Regions from separate parts of the Arthrobacter sp. KKT183 genome, predicted to be linked through region 1. Evidence: predicted binding sites of a transcription regulator. Region 1 holds the regulator's gene; the other holds the start of a gene.
What was found. The regulator HrcA, encoded in region 1, represses chaperone genes, less so after heat shock. The targets are predictions, from matches to a motif close to TTNGCACTCGNNNNNNNCGAGTGCNAA.
Positions count from the first base shown of each region.

Region 2: a site for HrcA is predicted at 1,861-1,887, ahead of groES (co-chaperone GroES). Genes of this name have one in related genera too.

Region 1 is NZ_CM145770.1:1,899,582-1,902,993, forward strand. It holds gene ACZ2GY_RS09075 (16S rRNA (uracil(1498)-N(3))-methyltransferase) at 1-492, opposite strand, end outside; gene dnaJ (molecular chaperone DnaJ) at 508-1,635, opposite strand; gene hrcA (heat-inducible transcriptional repressor HrcA) at 1,702-2,718, opposite strand; gene ACZ2GY_RS09090 (DUF3097 family protein) at 2,863-3,412, shown strand, end outside.
Region 2 is NZ_CM145770.1:2,530,935-2,534,346, forward strand. It holds gene groL (chaperonin GroEL) at 1-1,337, opposite strand, end outside; gene groES (co-chaperone GroES) at 1,425-1,721, opposite strand; gene ACZ2GY_RS12005 (THUMP-like domain-containing protein) at 2,094-3,305, shown strand; gene ACZ2GY_RS12010 (shikimate 5-dehydrogenase) at 3,326-3,412, opposite strand, start outside.

The DNA.
Region 1 (3,412 bases):
GTGTCCCAGGCCCTTGGTGTCCAGCGCATCGAGTACCTCCGGCACACGTGCGCGCCGACTCTGCTTCGATGCGGCACGAACGAGGGAGTCCCACTTGGTACGGCCTTTGATTGCCTTCTCGGCACGCCACCGTACGATACTTCGATCCGCCTGCCAGGGAAGCACCGCGTCAACACCGAGTTCCGTCGCCGCCTCAACTGCCAGTTCCGCCCTGTCCCCCTTCGCCAACGCCTGCACCAGGACCAGCCGCATCGCGGGAGGCGAATCGAATGAGAGTCTGTCCACGGTCACCACCACTGCACCGTGAGTTGCTTCGACAACGGTGCAGCTCAAGCGGTGTCCTTCTCCATCAAGGACATCGATCTCTTCACCCGGCCTAACCCGCTTCACGGCTGCGGCATGATGCGCCTCCGGACCGCGCAGCGTCAGACTGCCGCCGACGGCAGCGGTTTGCACATCGGCCGGATCGCCGAAGAAGGCTTGGTTGGTCATTGTCCGATAACCCGGCTATAAATTCCCGAGGCGTTCACGAAGGCGGGCAAAAACTCCTGATCCGCTGCTCGCCAGCTGGCCCTCGGTAAATTCTTCGCCGCGCATTTCCGCAAGGCGCCGAAGCAGTTCTTCCTGTCCGCTGTCGAGGTTCCGCGGCGTTTCCACGCTCAAATGCACCAGCAGGTCCCCTCTGCCGTATCCGCGCAGGTGGGTCACCCCAAGGCCGCGAAGGGTAATCACTTCGCCCGACTGCGTGCCGGGCTTGATCGTGAGTTCCTGATCACCGTCGAAGCTCTTCATTATCACGTTGGTGCCGAGGGCCGCAGCTGTCATCGGCACGCTCAGGGTCGCGTGAAGGTCGTCGCCCTCACGAAGGAAGGTCGAGTCGCTGTTGACCCGAATCTCTACGTAGAGATCGCCCTGGGGACCGCCGGCCGTGCCGACCTCGCCCTGGCCGGCGAGCTGGATACGGGTACCTGTAGCGACACCCGCGGGCACCTTGATGGTGAGGCTTCGGCGGGAACGGATGCGGCCATCCCCATTGCATTCGTTACAGGGATGCGGGATGACGGTTCCGTACCCCTGGCAGGTGCCGCAGGTCGCCGTCGTCATTACCTGACCGAGGATGGACCGAACCGCACGCTGCACCTGACCGGATCCGCCGCAGATATCACAGGTTCGCGGGGAAGTACCCGGCTGGGTACAGGATCCATCGCAGGTAGGACACACCGCCGCTGAATCTACCTCGATCTTCTTGTTGGTACCAAAGACCGCATCCTTCAGATCGATCCGGACGGCTATCAACGCGTCCTGACCGCGTTGGGTTCGGGATGGGGGGCCGCTGGGACCGCCTCCGCCGAAGAATGTCTCGAAAATGTCCTGGAACGCAAAGCCCGAGCCGGAATAACCGGCACCGAATCCATTGTCGGTGCCGTTTTCATTACCGGTGGTGTCGTAGACGCGCCGCTTCTGGGGATCCGAGAGTACCTCGTACGCGCGCGTGACGAGCTTGAACTCCTCAGCTGCTTCCGTGCCGACGTTGACGTCCGGGTGGAGCTTGCGGGCAAGCTTCCGGTATGCCTTCTTGATTTCTTCGCCGCTGGCGTCGCGTGCAACGCCAAGGACCTCGTAGTGATTACTCACTCCTGCACATCACTTCCTGTTATCTCACCGCGTGAACGGCTGGGCTTCATGGGCTCCGTCATCCGGTCAAGATTCATCGAGGATGCGGGAAAGGTAGCGGGCCACCGCTCTCACGGCGGCCATGGTGGTCGGGTAATCCATTCTCGTGGGGCCAAGCACTCCCACCTTTGCCAGTGAATCCGGTCCATAGCCGGTAGCAATCACGGAGGCTTCGGCCAAACCGCCATACGGGTTCTCCCGGCCGATGCGGACCGAGATGCCCAGAGCATCCTGCCCCATCTCGGAAAGCAACCGAAGCATGACAACCTGTTCCTCAAGCGCTTCCAGGACCGGACCAATGGTTAAAGGAAAGTCGAGGGTTGAGCGGGCGAGGTTGGCCGTGCCCGCCAGCACGATCCGGTCTTCCCTGTTAGCGGCTGACAACTGTTCCAGGCTGTGTCCAATTGCCTGGCCGAGAGATTGCAGCGAGGGGGGAAGATCCGCAATGCACGCACCGAGTTCCTGGGGAACCGACGGCAGACGAACACCGGAAACCCTTTCCAGAAAATGCTGGCGCAGGTCGGCCAGGTCATTTTCCTGTGCCTCGGCGGGCACGGATACTACGCGCTGCTGCACAGCGCCGTTCGTGGAGATCAGCACCACGAGCGCGCGACCGGGAGCGAGCAGCACGAGTTCGATGTGGCGGACGGACGCCGTGCCCAGGTGCGGGTACTGCACGACCGCAACCTGATTGGTGAGTTGGGCGAGCAGACGGACGGTGCGGTCGAGGACGTCGTCGAGATCGTCTGCGCCCTCGAGGAGTGCGCGGATAGCCCGCTTTTCCGGGGCCGACAGCGGCTTGACCTCGGCGATCCGGTCGACGAACAACCGATAACCCTTGTCGGTCGGGATGCGGCCGGAACTGGTATGCGGGGCTGTGATCAGGCCCTCTTCTTCCAGAAGTGCCATGTCATTGCGGATTGTTGCCGAAGATACGCCCAGCCTGTGGCGCTCGACCAGCGCCTTGGATCCCACCGGCTCGCGGGAATGGACGTAATCCTCAACGATGGCCCGCAGGACTTCAAGCCGCCTGGGTTCGCTCATGTTCACCTCCGATGTACTTTCCTGCCCTGTTTCTGAGTTAGCACTCAACACACCTAAGTGCCAAGTCTAATACGATCGAGGCGATTGTTAGCATTGGCTCTGCCTGTTCCGAAGGCAGGGATTTGTGGAAGCGAGCGAAGTCACATGTCGTATCACGAGTGGGGAGCACAGGATCTTACCGGACCCCGGGCCGCCCCGGCCGCCAAGGTCGAAGCCCGTCCCGGCGTCGTCCTTGAAGACGTGCAGAGCGGATTCGTCGGGGAGATCCTGCGCACGGAGAAGGCAGGTGGGATGCACGTGATGGTCCTTGAGGACCGCCGCGGCAAGCGACGCACTTTTCCGCTCGGCTTCGGCTTCCACCATGAAGGTTCGCCGGTGGAACTGATTCCTGCCCGCGCGCAGTCAGCAGCACAGCTGAGAACGGCGTCGGGCTCTGTCCGGGTTGCCGGAGCGCGGGCGCGCACGGCTCGGGCCAGCAGGATCTGGGTCGAGGGCAAACACGATGCCGAGCTGGTGGAGAAGGTGTGGGGAGACGACCTGCGGGTTGAGGGCATCGTGGTGGAGCCGTTGCATGGCGTAGACGATCTGGCAGCAGCCGTGCGGGACTTTGCTCCCTCCGCCGGACGCCGCCTGGGTATCCTCGTCGATCATCTACTGCCCGGCACCAAGGAAGCCCGGATCGCGGCCGGGGCGA
Region 2 (3,412 bases), 630 kb from region 1:
GCGCGGCGCACGAGGCCGACGGCGGTAGCTGCGTCACCCTCGAGCTTGAGTACGCTCGGATCCTCATCGAGAACCTTTGAAGCGTGAATCAGGGCAGAACCGCCGCCGGCCACGATGCCCTCTTCGAGGGCGGCGCGGGTGGAGGACACTGCGTCCTCGATGCGGTGCTTCTTTTCCTTGAGCTCAACTTCGGTGGCTGCACCGACCTTGATGACGCCGACGCCGCCGGCGAGCTTCGCGAGGCGCTCCTGGAGCTTCTCGCGGTCCCAATCGGAGTCGGTGCGCTCAACTTCAGCGCGGATCTGAGCGATGCGGTCCGCGACGTCCTGCTCGCTGCCTGCGCCGTCAACGACGGTGGTGTTGTCCTTCGTCACGGTGATGCGGCGGGCCGAGCCCAGAACCTCAAGACCGACCTGGTCCAGTTTGAGGCCGAGATCCGGTGAGACAACCTGCGCACCGGTGAGGGTGGCGATGTCCTGGAGCATAGCCTTGCGGCGGTCGCCGAAACCGGGAGCCTTGACTGCTACGACGTTGAGGGTGCCGCGGATCTTGTTGACCACCAGGGTGGACAGCGCTTCACCTTCAATGTCTTCGGCGATGATGAACAGCGGCTTGCCTGCCTGCAGCGCCTTCTCGAGCAGCGGCAGGAATTCCTGCAGAGCAGAGATCTTGCCGGAGTTGATCAGGATGAGCGCGTCTTCGAGGACGGCTTCCTGACGCTCTGCGTCAGTGACGAAGTAGGGGCTCAGGAAGCCCTTGTCGAACTGCATGCCCTCGGTGAGGACAAGTTCGGTCTGGGTGGTCGAGGATTCCTCGATCGTGATGACGCCGTCCTTGCCGACCCGATCGAAAGCTTCGGCGAGCAGGTCGCCGACTTCCTGGCTCTGGGCGGAGATGGCTGCGACGTTTGCTGTCTGCTTGCCAACGACCTCGCGGGCGTTCTCGAGCAGACGGGCAGCAACGGCCTCGATGGAGACCTCGATGCCGCGCTTCAGAGCGCCGGGGGCAGCGCCTGCTGCAACGTTCCGCAGGCCTTCCTTGACCAGTGCCTGCGCGAGGACGGTAGCCGTCGTCGTGCCGTCACCGGCGACGTCGTTGGTCTTGGTGGCAACTTCCTTGGCGAGCTGCGCGCCGAGGTTCTCATAGGGGTCGTCCAGCTCCACCTCACGGGCGATGGTCACGCCGTCGTTCGTGATGGTGGGGGCGCCCCACTTCTTGTCGAGGACGACGTTGCGTCCACGAGGGCCGAGAGTCACCTTGACGGTGTCGGCCAGCTTGTCGACGCCTGCTTCGAGCTTGCGTCGGGCGGCGTCGTTGAATTCCAACTGCTTTGCCATGTTGTTTCGTTCCTTTCAGGCTTGTGCAGGAATGTGTACTGACAGGAAAGAACCCCGGCCGATGCTGACCGGGGTTCTTCTGCACAACTACTTGACGATGATCGCCAGAACGTCGCGAGCGGAAAGAACCAGGTATTCCTGGCCTCCGTGCTTGACTTCGGTTCCGCCGTACTTGGAGTAGATGACGACGTCGCCTTCAGCTACATCAACGGGAACGCGGTTGCCATTGTCATCAACGCGGCCGGGGCCTACTGCAACAACTTCGCCCTCCTGGGGCTTTTCCTTGGCAGTGTCCGGGATGACCAGACCGGATGCGGTGGTCTGCTCGCCTTCCAGCGGGCGGACGACAATACGATCTTCAAGAGGCTTGATAGAGACCGACACTCGGACCTCTCCTTCACTTGGTTTGAATGAATCTTCGGGTATCGAGCAGGCGCTGACCGTCGTCGCGGTGCCGGTTGGCGCATCCTCGAAGGATTAGCAGCCTCATAGTGAGAGTGCCAAGTCTGACTTTATGCAACGGTTAGCACTCGGTCAAGGCGAGTGCCAGAGGGGTGGTGTTGCAGGGCGGGCCGGGCCCCCTGCGCCGGTCCGAATTCCCCGCTTCCTGGAGCCGGCAGGGGCGTGTCGGCGGGAACACGCCGGTGATGCGCGGACTTTCACAGCAGGACGTGGGGGATCCGGCCCCGGGCACAACCCCTAGACTGAAGAACCGGACCCAGCCCCTCGCCGAAAGCTCCAGTTGAAAGCGACACCGTGACCCAGAACCTCCTTGAGCCCATCCTGACTCCCGAGGGCTGGGAGCTGCTCAACTCTCTCGGACCGTACTCCGAAGCGGACAGCCTCCGGCTCAACGAACAGCTCCGCGCGGCGGGCCACTCCCCCGACGTCGTCAATGCAGCCCTCACCCAGTCCCGGCTCCGTGCGAAGGCTCAGGTGAAGTTCGGTCCCTTCGCCGACCGGATGCTTTTCACCCCAGCCGGCCTCGAGCAGGCAACCCGCCTCAGCGTCGCCGCCCGCCACGCCCAACGCTACGTCACTGCCGGCGTCCAGAAGGTCGCAGACCTTGGCTGCGGGATTGGCGCCGACTCGATGGCCCTCGCCACGCTGGAACGCGACGTCACCGCCGTCGAACTCGACGAAACCACCGCCGCTGCCGCCACCATGAATCTGCTGCCGTGGTCCAACGCGACCGTTGTCAACACTGATGCCTCCTCCCTTGACCTGACAAAGTACGACGGCGTGTGGCTGGACCCCGCCCGACGGACCACTTCCAGCTCAGGCACCAGGCGCCTCTTCGACCCGGAAGCCTTCTCGCCTCCCCTGTCCTTCGTGGAGAGCCTCGCGGACACCGGCATGCCTGTGGGTGTGAAGCTCGGGCCCGGGATCCCGCATGACGCGGTTCCGCCCAACTGCGAAGCCCAGTGGGTAAGCGTGGACGGCGATGTTGCCGAGGTAGTGCTCTGGTTCAACGCCCTCCGCCGCGACAACGTCCGCCGCGGCGCCCTGCTAATCGGCGCCGACGGCGCCACTGAGCTGACCAGCCACACCAACTTCGGCGAGGACGACGACGCCCCTATCGGTCCGGTGGAAGGCTACCTCTACGAACCGGACGGCGCCGTCATCAGGGCCGGATTGGTAGCCGACGTTGCTCGTTCCATCGGCGGGCACCTGGTCGACCCGCACATCGCCTACATCTGCGCGCCGGAGCTGGTAGACACCCCGTTCGCCCGGCCCTACCGCGTCCTCGAAGTGATGCCCTACAACGTCAAGGCGTTGAAAGCGTGGGTCAAGGCCAACGACATCGGGATCCTCGACATCAAAAAGCGCGGAACCTCAGTCACGCCCGAAGAGCTGCGCAAGCAGCTCCTCGCCGGCTCGAAGAAGGCAACGAACAAGGCAACGCTGGTACTGACGCGGATCGGCGAAGAGCGCGTCGCCGTCGTCGTCGATCCTGTACTGGGCTAGATCCGGTACTGCTCTGGCAGCTACGCAGGCTGCCGCGAAAACTCTCCCGCCTGGCGGATCTGCTCAGCCGATGGACGCACGCCGGTGTAGAGGACAAACTGTTCGGC